3 regions of the Streptomyces sp. NPDC102279 genome follow, and region 1 is predicted to be linked to each of the others. Evidence: riboswitches for the same ligand, from Rfam matches in the RefSeq annotation. Region 1 holds a riboswitch; each other region holds the start of a gene.

Region 1 (3,373 bases):
TTGATCTTGTGCATCGGGACATGGCCCGGGCCTTCGATCATCGTCTGTACATGAAAACGCTTCGCGATCGTGTTGAGTTCCCCGAGCGTCCTCAACTCCGCGAACTGCGCAGCGTCGTTGGCGTCCGCGATGGAGCCGGGCCGTAGACCGTCGCCGAGCGAGTAGGTGACGTCGTACGCGGCGAGGATCTCGCAGAGCTCCTCGAAGTTCTCGTACAGGAAGGACTCCTGGTGGTGCGCGAGGCACCAGGCCGCCATGATCGAGCCGCCGCGCGAGACGATGCCGGTCTTGCGGTTCGCGGTGAGCGGCACGTACGCCAGGCGGACGCCTGCGTGGACCGTCATGTAGTCCACGCCCTGCTCGGCCTGCTCGATGACCGTGTCCTTGTAGATCTCCCAGGTGAGTTCCTCGGCACGGCCGTCGACCTTCTCCAACGCCTGGTACAGCGGCACGGTTCCGATGGGGACGGGGGAGTTGCGCAGCACCCACTCACGGGTGGTGTGAATGTTCCGCCCGGTAGACAGGTCCATGACAGTATCGGCGCCCCAGTGGGTCGCCCAGGTCATCTTCTCGACCTCCTCCTCGATGGAGGAAGTGACGGCGGAGTTGCCGATGTTGGCGTTCACCTTCACCAGGAACCGCTTGCCGATGATCATCGGCTCGATCTCGGGATGGTTGACGTTCACGGGCATTACCGCCCGGCCGGCGGCGATCTCCTCACGCACGACCTCGGGCTCGACGTTCTCGCGGACGGCGACGAACTCCATCTCGGGGGTGATCTCGCCGCGGCGGGCGTACGCGAGTTGCGTGACCGCCTGCCCGGAACGTCCCCGTCGGGGCTGACGCGGCCGGCCCGGGAAGACCGCGTCGAGATTGCGCAGACCGCCGCGCGGTGATGTGTGCTTGATCCCGTCGTCCTCCGGACGGACGGGACGACCCGCGTACTCCTCGGTGTCACCGCGAGCGATGATCCAGTTCTCCCGCAGCGGCGCCAGCCCCCGGCGCACATCCGTATCGATGCTCGGATCGGTGTACGGGCCGGAGGTGTCGTACAGCGTCACGGACTGCCCATTGGTCAGGTGCACCTGACGGACCGGCACGCGCAGATCGGGGCGCGTACCCCCGACGTACGCCTTGTGCCAGCCGATGGACTTCTCGGCCTCATCGTTCGGAGACGGCGAAGAAGTGCCGTCCGTCTGGCTGGAGGCAGGCGTGCGTACGTCCTTGTTGGTCATGAGACCTACTCCCTACGCCGGCATTACCCGGTAACAGGTTCGGCGGTCGACGCAGCGGCTTCCGTTCGCCGATGTTTCATGTGAAACATCGCGAAGACGGAGGTCAGCGCCCTCTCAGCCCGGTGCTCCGAGCTCCCGCGTGTGCAAAGGTGACTCCACGCTAGCGTCATATCTGGCGCGGTGAACAGGGGGCCCTTGCCGTTCTTGGGATGATCGGTCGGTGACCACGACCCAGCAGCCCTCGTTCCCACCGCCCGAGCCACCGCGCCGTCCGGGCTCGGACGACGGCCGCGGACGTGGTCCCGGCAACGGTCGTGGGCACGGACCTGGGCCGGCCGATGGCCAGGGATACGGGCACCGTTCCGGACCCGGAAACGGTCCCGGTCCGAGACCGGGCAGCGGAGACGCCGGCCCCGGTCACGGTGACCTCCAAGGGCAGGGTCCCGGTGACGGCCACGGCCGAGGGTCAGTTGGTGAACCGGGTCCGGGTGACGGTCACGGACCGGGCGGCGGGCACGTACCAGGCCCCGGCGGTGGACACGGGCACTCGCACAGCCACAACCACGGCCCTGCGGCGCCTGTGTCGAAGCATCTGCGCAAGGTCATCGCCGCGGTGCTGATCCCCTTCGCGGCCGCGGTCGCCGTGGGTCTCGTGGTGCTGTGGCCCGGTGGCGCACCGGCTCACGAACGCACCGGTGTCGGCTTCGACCGGCAGACCCAGAACGCGACGGTCACGAAGATCGTCCAGGTGGACTGCAAGTCCGTCAACGCCTCGGGGGAGACGCCGACCGGCGACACCTCCACGGCCGAGGGCTCCTCCGCACAGCAGCAGGCGACGGGTGAGTGCAAGCGGGCGACCATCCGCATCGACACCGGCAAGGACAAGGGCCGTACGTTCACGGAGATCGTCCAGCCGGACCAGTCACGGCAGTTGCACCAGGGCGAGAAAGTCATCGTCGCGTACGAGCCCTCGGCCCCCAAGGACCTGCAGTACTCGGTGACGGACGCGAACCGGAAGCTGCCCCTGACCCTGCTGGCGGGCCTGTTCGCCGTGGTCGTCGTGGTGGTGGGCCGGATGCGCGGCGTCATGGCGCTGATCGCCCTGGCCATCAGCTTCATGATCCTGAACTTCTTCATCCTGCCCGCGATCCTGCAGGGGTCGAACCCTCTGATCGTGGCGGTCGTCGGGTCCAGCGCGATCATGCTGATCGCGCTCTACATGTGCCACGGACTATCGGCCCGAACATCCGTGGCGGTGGTCGGCACCCTGCTGTCCCTGTTGCTGATCGGCATCCTGGGCTCGGTCTTCATCGACTGGGCCGTCCTGACCGGCAACACGGACGACAACACCGGCCTGATCCACGGCCTGTACCCGTCGATCGACATGAGCGGTCTGCTGCTGGCCGGAGTCATCATCGGCTCGCTCGGTGTGCTCGACGACGTGACGGTGACACAGACGTCGGCGATCTGGGAACTGCACGAGGCGAATCCCACGATGGGCTGGCGCGGCCTGTATCGGGCGGGCATCCGGATCGGCCGCGACCACATCGCGTCCGTGGTCAACACGCTCGTCCTGGCATACGCGGGCGCCGCGTTGCCGCTGCTGCTGCTCTTCTCGATCGCGCAGAGCAGCGTGGGCACCGTCGCCAACAGCGAGTTGGTCGCCGAGGAGATCGTGCGCACGCTGGTCGGATCGATCGGCCTGGTCGCCGCGGTGCCGGTGACGACCGCGCTGGCCGCTCTGGTGGTCGCCGCCGACCGTGAGGCAGGCCCGGCCGTCTCGGTGGAACCCGCGGGCGCCAGGATGCCGGCGAGGAGCGGGAAGGGCCGCCGCCGCAAGCACTGAACCGCCGTTGACGGACGCGTGTACCTGGCCCTCAGGTGGCAGGCGCCCCCTGCTGAGGAAGCGTTACTCCGCCCGGGGGTGACGAGGTTTCAGCCTGCGCTCTGCTCCTCGGCCAGGATGCGGTCGAGCGCGTCGTCCAGGTAGGTGTCGAACCCGTCGAGCGACCGCTCCTGACCGAGCGGCACAAGCTTGTCCGTACGGTCGAGGAAAGCGACGAGCGGCGCCGTCCCCGACCGGAACAGGGCGTGGTCGGAACCGACCTGAAGCCTGATCAGTACTTCGCCGAACGCCT
Region 2 (3,373 bases), on a different contig from region 1:
CCGTAGGTGTGGGGTGGGCCCTCCTGCCAGTGGACCCAGGCCGGGTCGTCGAGGAGGCCCTCGGCGTCCGGGAGGCCCGCACGGCGGAGGAACTCGACGAGGTCGGCGTCGCTGTGGGCGAGGCCGGCGCTCCGCGCGCGGATGGTGACGCGGCGGCCGCCGGTTCCGGAGGGGCGGCCCACGACGATGGGCGCGGCGGGGGCATCCGCGTCGTCGGGGCCGGTGGGGTCGGATGATGCGTGGTCGTTGTTCACAGGACACCGAGATTCCGGTTCGGCGATCGTGTCGCCGGTGCGGGGCGGCTGCCAGGCCGGCCGGGCGCGGACAGCGCGCGGGAGCTCCGGACGGGACACGTTATCGGACACGAGTTCGATTCTAGGTCCAAGCGACAGGTGACGAGAGCACTCTGCCGGAACAGGCCGGGCGCGAGTGGTCCCGGCGGGCACTGTGCGCGGGGAGTCCCGGGAGGCGCAAGGGGCGGGAAGCCCCGAATCGTGCGGGCCCGGCCGGTCCGCCCCCACCGGGACACGCGCGGCCCGGGTCATGCGATCCGATCTGCGACACTGGTACAGCCATGCCTAAGCCCGGAGAACTCACCTTTGTAGCGCCGCGCGGAGCCAAGAAGCCGCCGCGGCACCTTGCCGATCTCACGCCTGCCGAGCGCAAAGAGGCGGTTGCCGCGATCGGTGAGAAGCCGTTTCGTGCCAAGCAGCTCTCGCAGCACTACTTCGCCCGGTACGCGCACGACCCCGAGCAGTGGACGGACATCCCGGCCGCCTCGCGCGGCAAGCTCCAGGAAGCGCTGCTTCCCGAGCTGATGACGGTCGTCCGGCACCTGTCGACCGACCAGGAAACCACCCGCAAGACCCTGTGGCGGCTCTTCGACGGCACGCTCGTCGAGTCCGTGCTGATGCGCTACCCGGACCGGGTGACGATGTGCATCAGCTCGCAGGCCGGCTGCGGGATGAACTGCCCGTTCTGCGCCACCGGACAGGCCGGCCTCGACCGGAACCTGTCGACGGGCGAGATCGTGCACCAGATCGTCGACGGGATGCGGGCGCTGCGGGACGGCGAGATCCCCGGTGGCCCGGCGCGGCTGAGCAACATCGTTTTCATGGGGATGGGCGAGCCGCTCGCCAACTACAAGCGCGTGGTCGGGGCGATCCGGGCCCTCACCGACCCCGAGCCGGACGGCCTCGGCCTCTCGCAGCGCGGCATCACCGTGTCGACGGTCGGCCTCGTGCCCGCCATCAACCGGTTCTCCGACGAGGGCTTCAAGTGCCGTCTCGCGATCTCCCTGCACGCTCCGGACGACGAACTGCGCGACACCCTCGTCCCCGTGAACACGCGGTGGCAGGTGCGCGAGGTGCTGGACGCCGGATGGGAGTACGCGGCGAAGTCCGGGCGACGCCTGTCCATCGAGTACGCCCTCATCCGGGACATCAACGACCAGGCGTGGCGGGGCGACCGGCTCGGCCGGATGCTCAAGGGCAAGCCGGTGCACGTCAACCTCATCCCGCTGAACCCGACCCCGGGTTCGAAGTGGACCGCCTCGCGGCCCGAGGACGAGAAGGCGTTCGTCGACGCGATCGCCGCCCACGGCGTGCCGGTGACCGTCCGGGACACCCGCGGCCAGGAGATCGACGGAGCGTGCGGTCAGCTCGCCGCGACCGAGCGGTAGTCTGGGACGCGTCCGTACAACGTCACAGTCCTAACATCTTCATATTCCGACAGGGGAGCGCCACAGCGCTGAGAGTGCGGGACAGACCGCAGACCCTCTGAACCTTGCCCAGGTCATTCTGGGTAGGAAGTTCGGTCATCACTCAAGCTGTTGCGCCCTGCCCGGGATCTGTCAGAGATCCCGGGCAGGGCCGCGTCTCTTCCTGGTCAGCCAGGAGGAATCAGTGAGCACCACCAGCAAGCGGTTCGCGGCGACGGCCGTCGGGCTGAGCCTCGTCACGCTGCCCGTCCTGTCGGCGTGCGGCTCGTCCGACGCCGGCGCCTCGGGAGACCCGAAGACCGTCACGCTCGTCACCCACGACTCGTGGGTCGTCTCCAAGAGCGTGCTCAAGGACTTCGAGAAGCGGTCCGGCTACACGGTCCGCGTCCTCAAGGACGGCGACGTCGGGCAGGCCGTGAACAAGGCGATCCTGACCAAGGACAATCCACAGGGCGACGTCTTCTTCGGCGTCGACAACACCCTGCTGAGCCGGGCCCTCGACAACGGGCTCTTCCAGTCCTACGAGGCCAAGGGCTCCGACGCGATCGACCGGCAGTACCGCGTCGACCAGGACAAGCACCGGGTCACGCCCATCGACTCCGGCGACATCTGCGTCAACTACGACAAGGCGTACTTCAGCAGGCACGAGCTGGCGCCGCCGACGTCGTTCGACGACCTGGTCAAGCCCGCGTACAAGAACCTCCTCGTCACCGAGAACGCGTCGACCTCCTCGCCCGGCCTCGGCTTCCTGCTCGGGACCGCGGCGAAGTACGGCGACGACCAGTGGCAGGGCTACTGGAAGAAGCTCAAGGCCAATGGCGTGAAGGTCGTGGACGGCTGGGAGCAGGCGTACAACGACGAGTTCTCCGGGTCCGCCGGCGGCAAGAAGGCCAAGGGCGACCGGCCCCTCGTCGTCTCGTACGCCTCCTCGCCGCCCGCCGAGGTCGTCTACGCCGACCCGAAGCCCAGCACCGCTCCCACCGGGGTCGTGGACGGCACCTGCTTCCGCCAGGTCGAGTACGCGGGTCTGCTCGGCAACGCCGGGAACGCCAAGGGCGGCAAGGCGCTCCTCGACTTCCTGCTCACCAAGGAGTTCCAGGAGGACATGCCGCTGAACATGTTCGTCTACCCCGTCACCGACACCGCCCGGGTGCCGGAGGAGTTCACGAAGTTCGGTCCGCAGGCCAAGGACCCGGAGACCCTGGCTCCCGCGAAGATCGCAGCCGACCGCGACCAGTGGGTCAAGTCGTGGACCTCGCTCGTACTGAAGTAGCCGGGCGGAACCCGCGCGCGGCCCGGCGGCAGGGCGCGACACGGCTCGGCCTCATGGCCCTGCCCGTCGCGTTCTTCGCGGTGTTCTTCGCGTACCCCGTGGTCGCGATCGTCGCGCGCGGGCTCCACGTCGACGGCGGCTGGCGGTTCGGCCGGCTCTGGGACGTCCTGGCCCAGCCCGACATCCGGCACGTGCTGTGGTTCACCACCTGGCAGGCGCTCGCCTCCACGGCGCTCACGCTGCTGATCGCGCTCCCCGGCGCGTACGTGTTCGCGCGCTTCGAGTTCCGGGGCAAACAGCTCCTGCGGGCCGTGGTGACCGTGCCGTTCGTACTGCCGACCGTCGTCGTGGGCACCGCGTTCCTCGCGCTCGTCGGCCGG
Region 3 (3,373 bases), on a different contig from region 1:
GGCGCCGGCCGCGATGTTCTCGGCCAGGTGGTCGGGGTTGCCCGTGCCGGGGATGGCGAGCACGTTCGGACCCTGCCGCAGGGTCCAGGCGATGCGGATCTGCGTGGGGGTCGCGTCGTGCGCCGCGGCGACGGCACGCACCTCGGCATCCGTCGCGTCGCCCTCCGGGCCCAGCTCGCCGCCCTTGCCCGCGATGGCGTAGAACGGGACGAAGGCGATGCCGAGTTCGCCGCAGGACCGCAGGAGGGCGTCGTTCTCCGGTGAGGTGCCGCCGAGCCCGTACCGGTTCTGCACGGACACGACGGGGGCGATGGCGCGGGCCTCGTCGAGGTGGGTGATGCCGACGTCGGAGATGCCGAGATGCCGGATCATTCCCGCGTCGCGCAGTTCGGCGAGTGCTCCGAAGTGCTCGGCGATGGAGTCCTGTCGCATACGGCGGAGGTAGACCAGGTCCAGGTGGTCGCGGCCGAGCTGCCGCAGGTTCTCCTCGACGTGGGCGCGCAGTTGGTCGGGGCGGGCCGAGGTGCCCCAGTCCCCCGCGTAGTCGCGGAACGGCCCGACCTTGGTGGCGATGACCAGGTCGTCGGCATACGGGGCGAGCGCGCTGTTGATCAGTTCGTTCGCGGAGCGCAGCGAGGAGAAGTAGAAGGCGGCGGTGTCGATGTGGTCGACGCCCAGTTCGACCGCCCGCCGCAGCACGGCGATCGAGCGCTCGCGGTCGCTCGGCGTCCCGTGGTGGAAGGCCGCGCTGCCCGTCAGCCGCATCGCGCCGAAGCCGATGCGGTTGACGGTGAGGTCGCCCAGGGTCCAGGTGCCCGCGGCGGACGCGGTGATCGTTTCTGCGGTCATCGCGGCAGTTTCGCACACGCCCGGCAGGAGGCCGTTCGGGGAGGCGTGGCCGGTCAGGGCGCACATGGCAGTCGTGCGACGGTGCGGCCGCGGCCGGCTCGGCGTCGCCGGTCAGCGCCCCCGCCACCGGCCTCAGTTGGGGGGCGGCGCGCCGAAGTGGCCTCCGGTGGGCCGGGGTTCAGGTGGTGCCGAGGCGGGCGATCCGCGCGGCGAAGGCGGCGACGTCGGCGACCACGCGTTCCGGCTGTTCCCAGTGGACGGCGTGACCCGTGTTCTCGTACGGGAGGAAGTCGGCTCCGTGGACCGCGTCCAGGACCGTCCGCTGGTCCTCGCGGGTCAGGAAATTGTCCTGCTCGCCCCAGACGACGAGGGTGGGCACCAGGATGCCCGCGAGGGTCGCGCCGAGGTCGGCGTCGAGGAGACCGCGCCCGGTCTCCTGCCAGACGTGGGCCGGGAGTTTGAGGCCCTCCTCGACCATCGTCTCGACGAAGCCGCGGGCGAGCGGGGCCGCGGTCATGCCGGTGACGAACTCCTCGACGAACGCGCGGGGCACGGGGTCGGCGAGCCCGTCCAGGCGCTTTCGCCACGCGTCGGCCGCGGGCTTGTCCGCGAGGGTCCCGGGGACGCCGAGCAGGACGAGCCCGGCGACGCGGTCGGGATGGCTGCCGGCCACGATCCGCGCGGGTATGCCACCGGTGGACGCCGCGACGAGTACGGCGCGCGGGATGTCGGCCGCGTCGAGGAAGGCGACCAGGTCGGCCGCGAAGTCGTCGGGGGCGTAGCCGTCCGGCGGCCGGCCGGCGTCTCCGTGGCCGCGCTGGGTGGGCGCGTATCCGTGCAGGGACGCCGGAAGGCGCCGCAGGAGGGGCTCGAAGGACCACCAGGAGTCGGCGAGACCGTGCACGAAGACGACCGGCGTACCACTGGGGTAGCCGGCTTCGGCGTACGGAAGGGTCAGCCCCTCGTTCACCTGCGCGGACTTCAGGGAGATCACGGTCACGGCGCCCTGCCTCCTTCCGCCCGGCCACCCGGGTCCGGGAACCCGGGAACGGAGAGCGGGCGGCGATCACCTCCGACAGTACCGACGGGAGGCACCCGGCGCGCTGCGGGTGGCCCGACCGGGGCCGGTGGAGCGGTGCGGGCGGGCGCGGGCCGTTCCCGGCGGTCCGGGCCGCCGCGCGAGGGAGGTCGGTGAGTCCGGGCGGACCGGAACGGAGCGATGGGCGCAGGTCCGCCATACACAGGAGCGCGGGGATGGGGTTAGTGTGTCCGTCGTACCGGACACGGGGTGCCCCGTCCGAGGGCTGAGATCACACCCGTCGAACCTGAACCAGTTCGTACTGGCGGAGGGATGTCTTTCATGCCTTTGGCGCATGTTTCCGGCGGGCTGCCCGCCGACAGCCGGCCGACCGTCTTCGACGGGTCGATGCCCGCGGCTCCCGGCGATCTGCGGGTGGAGGGGCACGGCATCGAGCCGGTCCCCGAGAGCAACCGCTACGGCGGGCCCTGGCGCCTGTTCACCGTGTGGTTCGCCCCGAACCTGACGATGACGGGCGTGTTCACCGGCACCATCGGCATCGCGCTCGGCCTGGACTTCGGCACCGCCCTGACGGCGGTCGTCGTCGGGACCGTGATCGGGGCGCTGCCCACCGCCTACCTGAGCACCTGGGGCGGCCTCACCGGCACCGGCCAACTCCCCCTCGCACGGCTCGCGTTCGGCCGGACGGTGGCCCTGCCCGGACTGCTCCAGTGGCTGTCCTCGGTGGCCTGGGACGCGCTGATCGGACTGTTCGGCGGGGACGCGCTGGCGCGGCTGTGCGGCTGGCCCTTCTGGGTCGGGGTTCTCGTGATGATGGCGGCGCAGGGGGCGCTCGGTGTCCTCGGCTACGAGGCCATCCATCGCCTGCAGATCGTCATGACCTTCGTGCTCGCGGTCGCGTTCGCCGTGATCGCCTGGCGGATGCTGGACGGCGTCCACCCCGCCACGACCGGCTCCGCGACCGGCGCGGACCACATGGGGGCGTTCGTACTCACCAGCACCATCGCGCTCAGCCTGTCGCTGTCCTGGGCTCCGTACGCCAGTGACTTCAGCCGCTATCTGCCGCGCGCCACCTCCCGTCCGCGGATGTTCTGGTGCACCCTGCTCGGCCTCGTCGTGTCCTTCGTCGCCGTGCAGGCACTCGGCCTGTGGGGCGCGTCCGTGCTGACCGACCAGACGGCGGCGGGTGTCGAGGAGTTGCTGGGCGGCGGGGCGGCGGGCGCGTTCGGACTGCTCGCCGTGGCGCTGGCGGCGGTGTGCAGCAACGCGATGAACGACTACAGCGGTTCGCTGGCGCTGCAGACCTTGGGTATGCGGATCCCGCGCCCGGTGGCGGCCGCGCTGGCCGCTGCGCTCGGGTTCCCGCTCGTGCTGTGGATGCACGCGTCGGACACCACCGCCCGCTTCCAGAACGTGCTGCTGTTCGTGGGCTACTGGATCCCCGGGTTCGTCGCGATCGTCGTCGTCGACTGGATCGCCCGCGCC

Evidence for each region. Region 1 has a riboswitch for thiamine pyrophosphate ahead of thiC (phosphomethylpyrimidine synthase ThiC). Riboswitches for the same ligand answer to the same signal wherever they lie in the genome.
Region 2: linked by a shared signal. The riboswitch ahead of ACIRQH_RS31520 (thiamine ABC transporter substrate binding subunit) and the one ahead of thiC (phosphomethylpyrimidine synthase ThiC) in region 1 are both predicted to bind thiamine pyrophosphate.
Region 3: linked by a shared signal. The riboswitch ahead of ACIRQH_RS15970 (purine-cytosine permease family protein) and the one ahead of thiC (phosphomethylpyrimidine synthase ThiC) in region 1 are both predicted to bind thiamine pyrophosphate.

The regions. Positions count from the first base shown of each region.
Region 1 is NZ_JBIWLU010000003.1:177,137-180,509, forward strand. It holds gene thiC (phosphomethylpyrimidine synthase ThiC) at 1-1,235, opposite strand, end outside; TPP riboswitch at 1,228-1,384, opposite strand; gene ACIRQH_RS07590 (YibE/F family protein) at 1,456-3,081, shown strand; gene ACIRQH_RS07595 (SsgA family sporulation/cell division regulator) at 3,171-3,373, opposite strand, start outside.
Region 2 is NZ_JBIWLU010000013.1:225,016-228,388, forward strand. It holds gene ACIRQH_RS31510 (hypothetical protein) at 1-188, opposite strand, end outside; gene rlmN (23S rRNA (adenine(2503)-C(2))-methyltransferase RlmN) at 575-1,681, shown strand; TPP riboswitch at 1,723-1,828, shown strand; gene ACIRQH_RS31520 (thiamine ABC transporter substrate binding subunit) at 1,905-2,993, shown strand; gene ACIRQH_RS31525 (ABC transporter permease) at 2,969-3,373, shown strand, end outside.
Region 3 is NZ_JBIWLU010000006.1:78,879-82,251, forward strand. It holds gene ACIRQH_RS15960 (aldo/keto reductase) at 1-849, opposite strand, end outside; gene ACIRQH_RS15965 (alpha/beta fold hydrolase) at 1,028-1,849, opposite strand; TPP riboswitch at 2,124-2,218, shown strand; gene ACIRQH_RS15970 (purine-cytosine permease family protein) at 2,210-3,373, shown strand, end outside.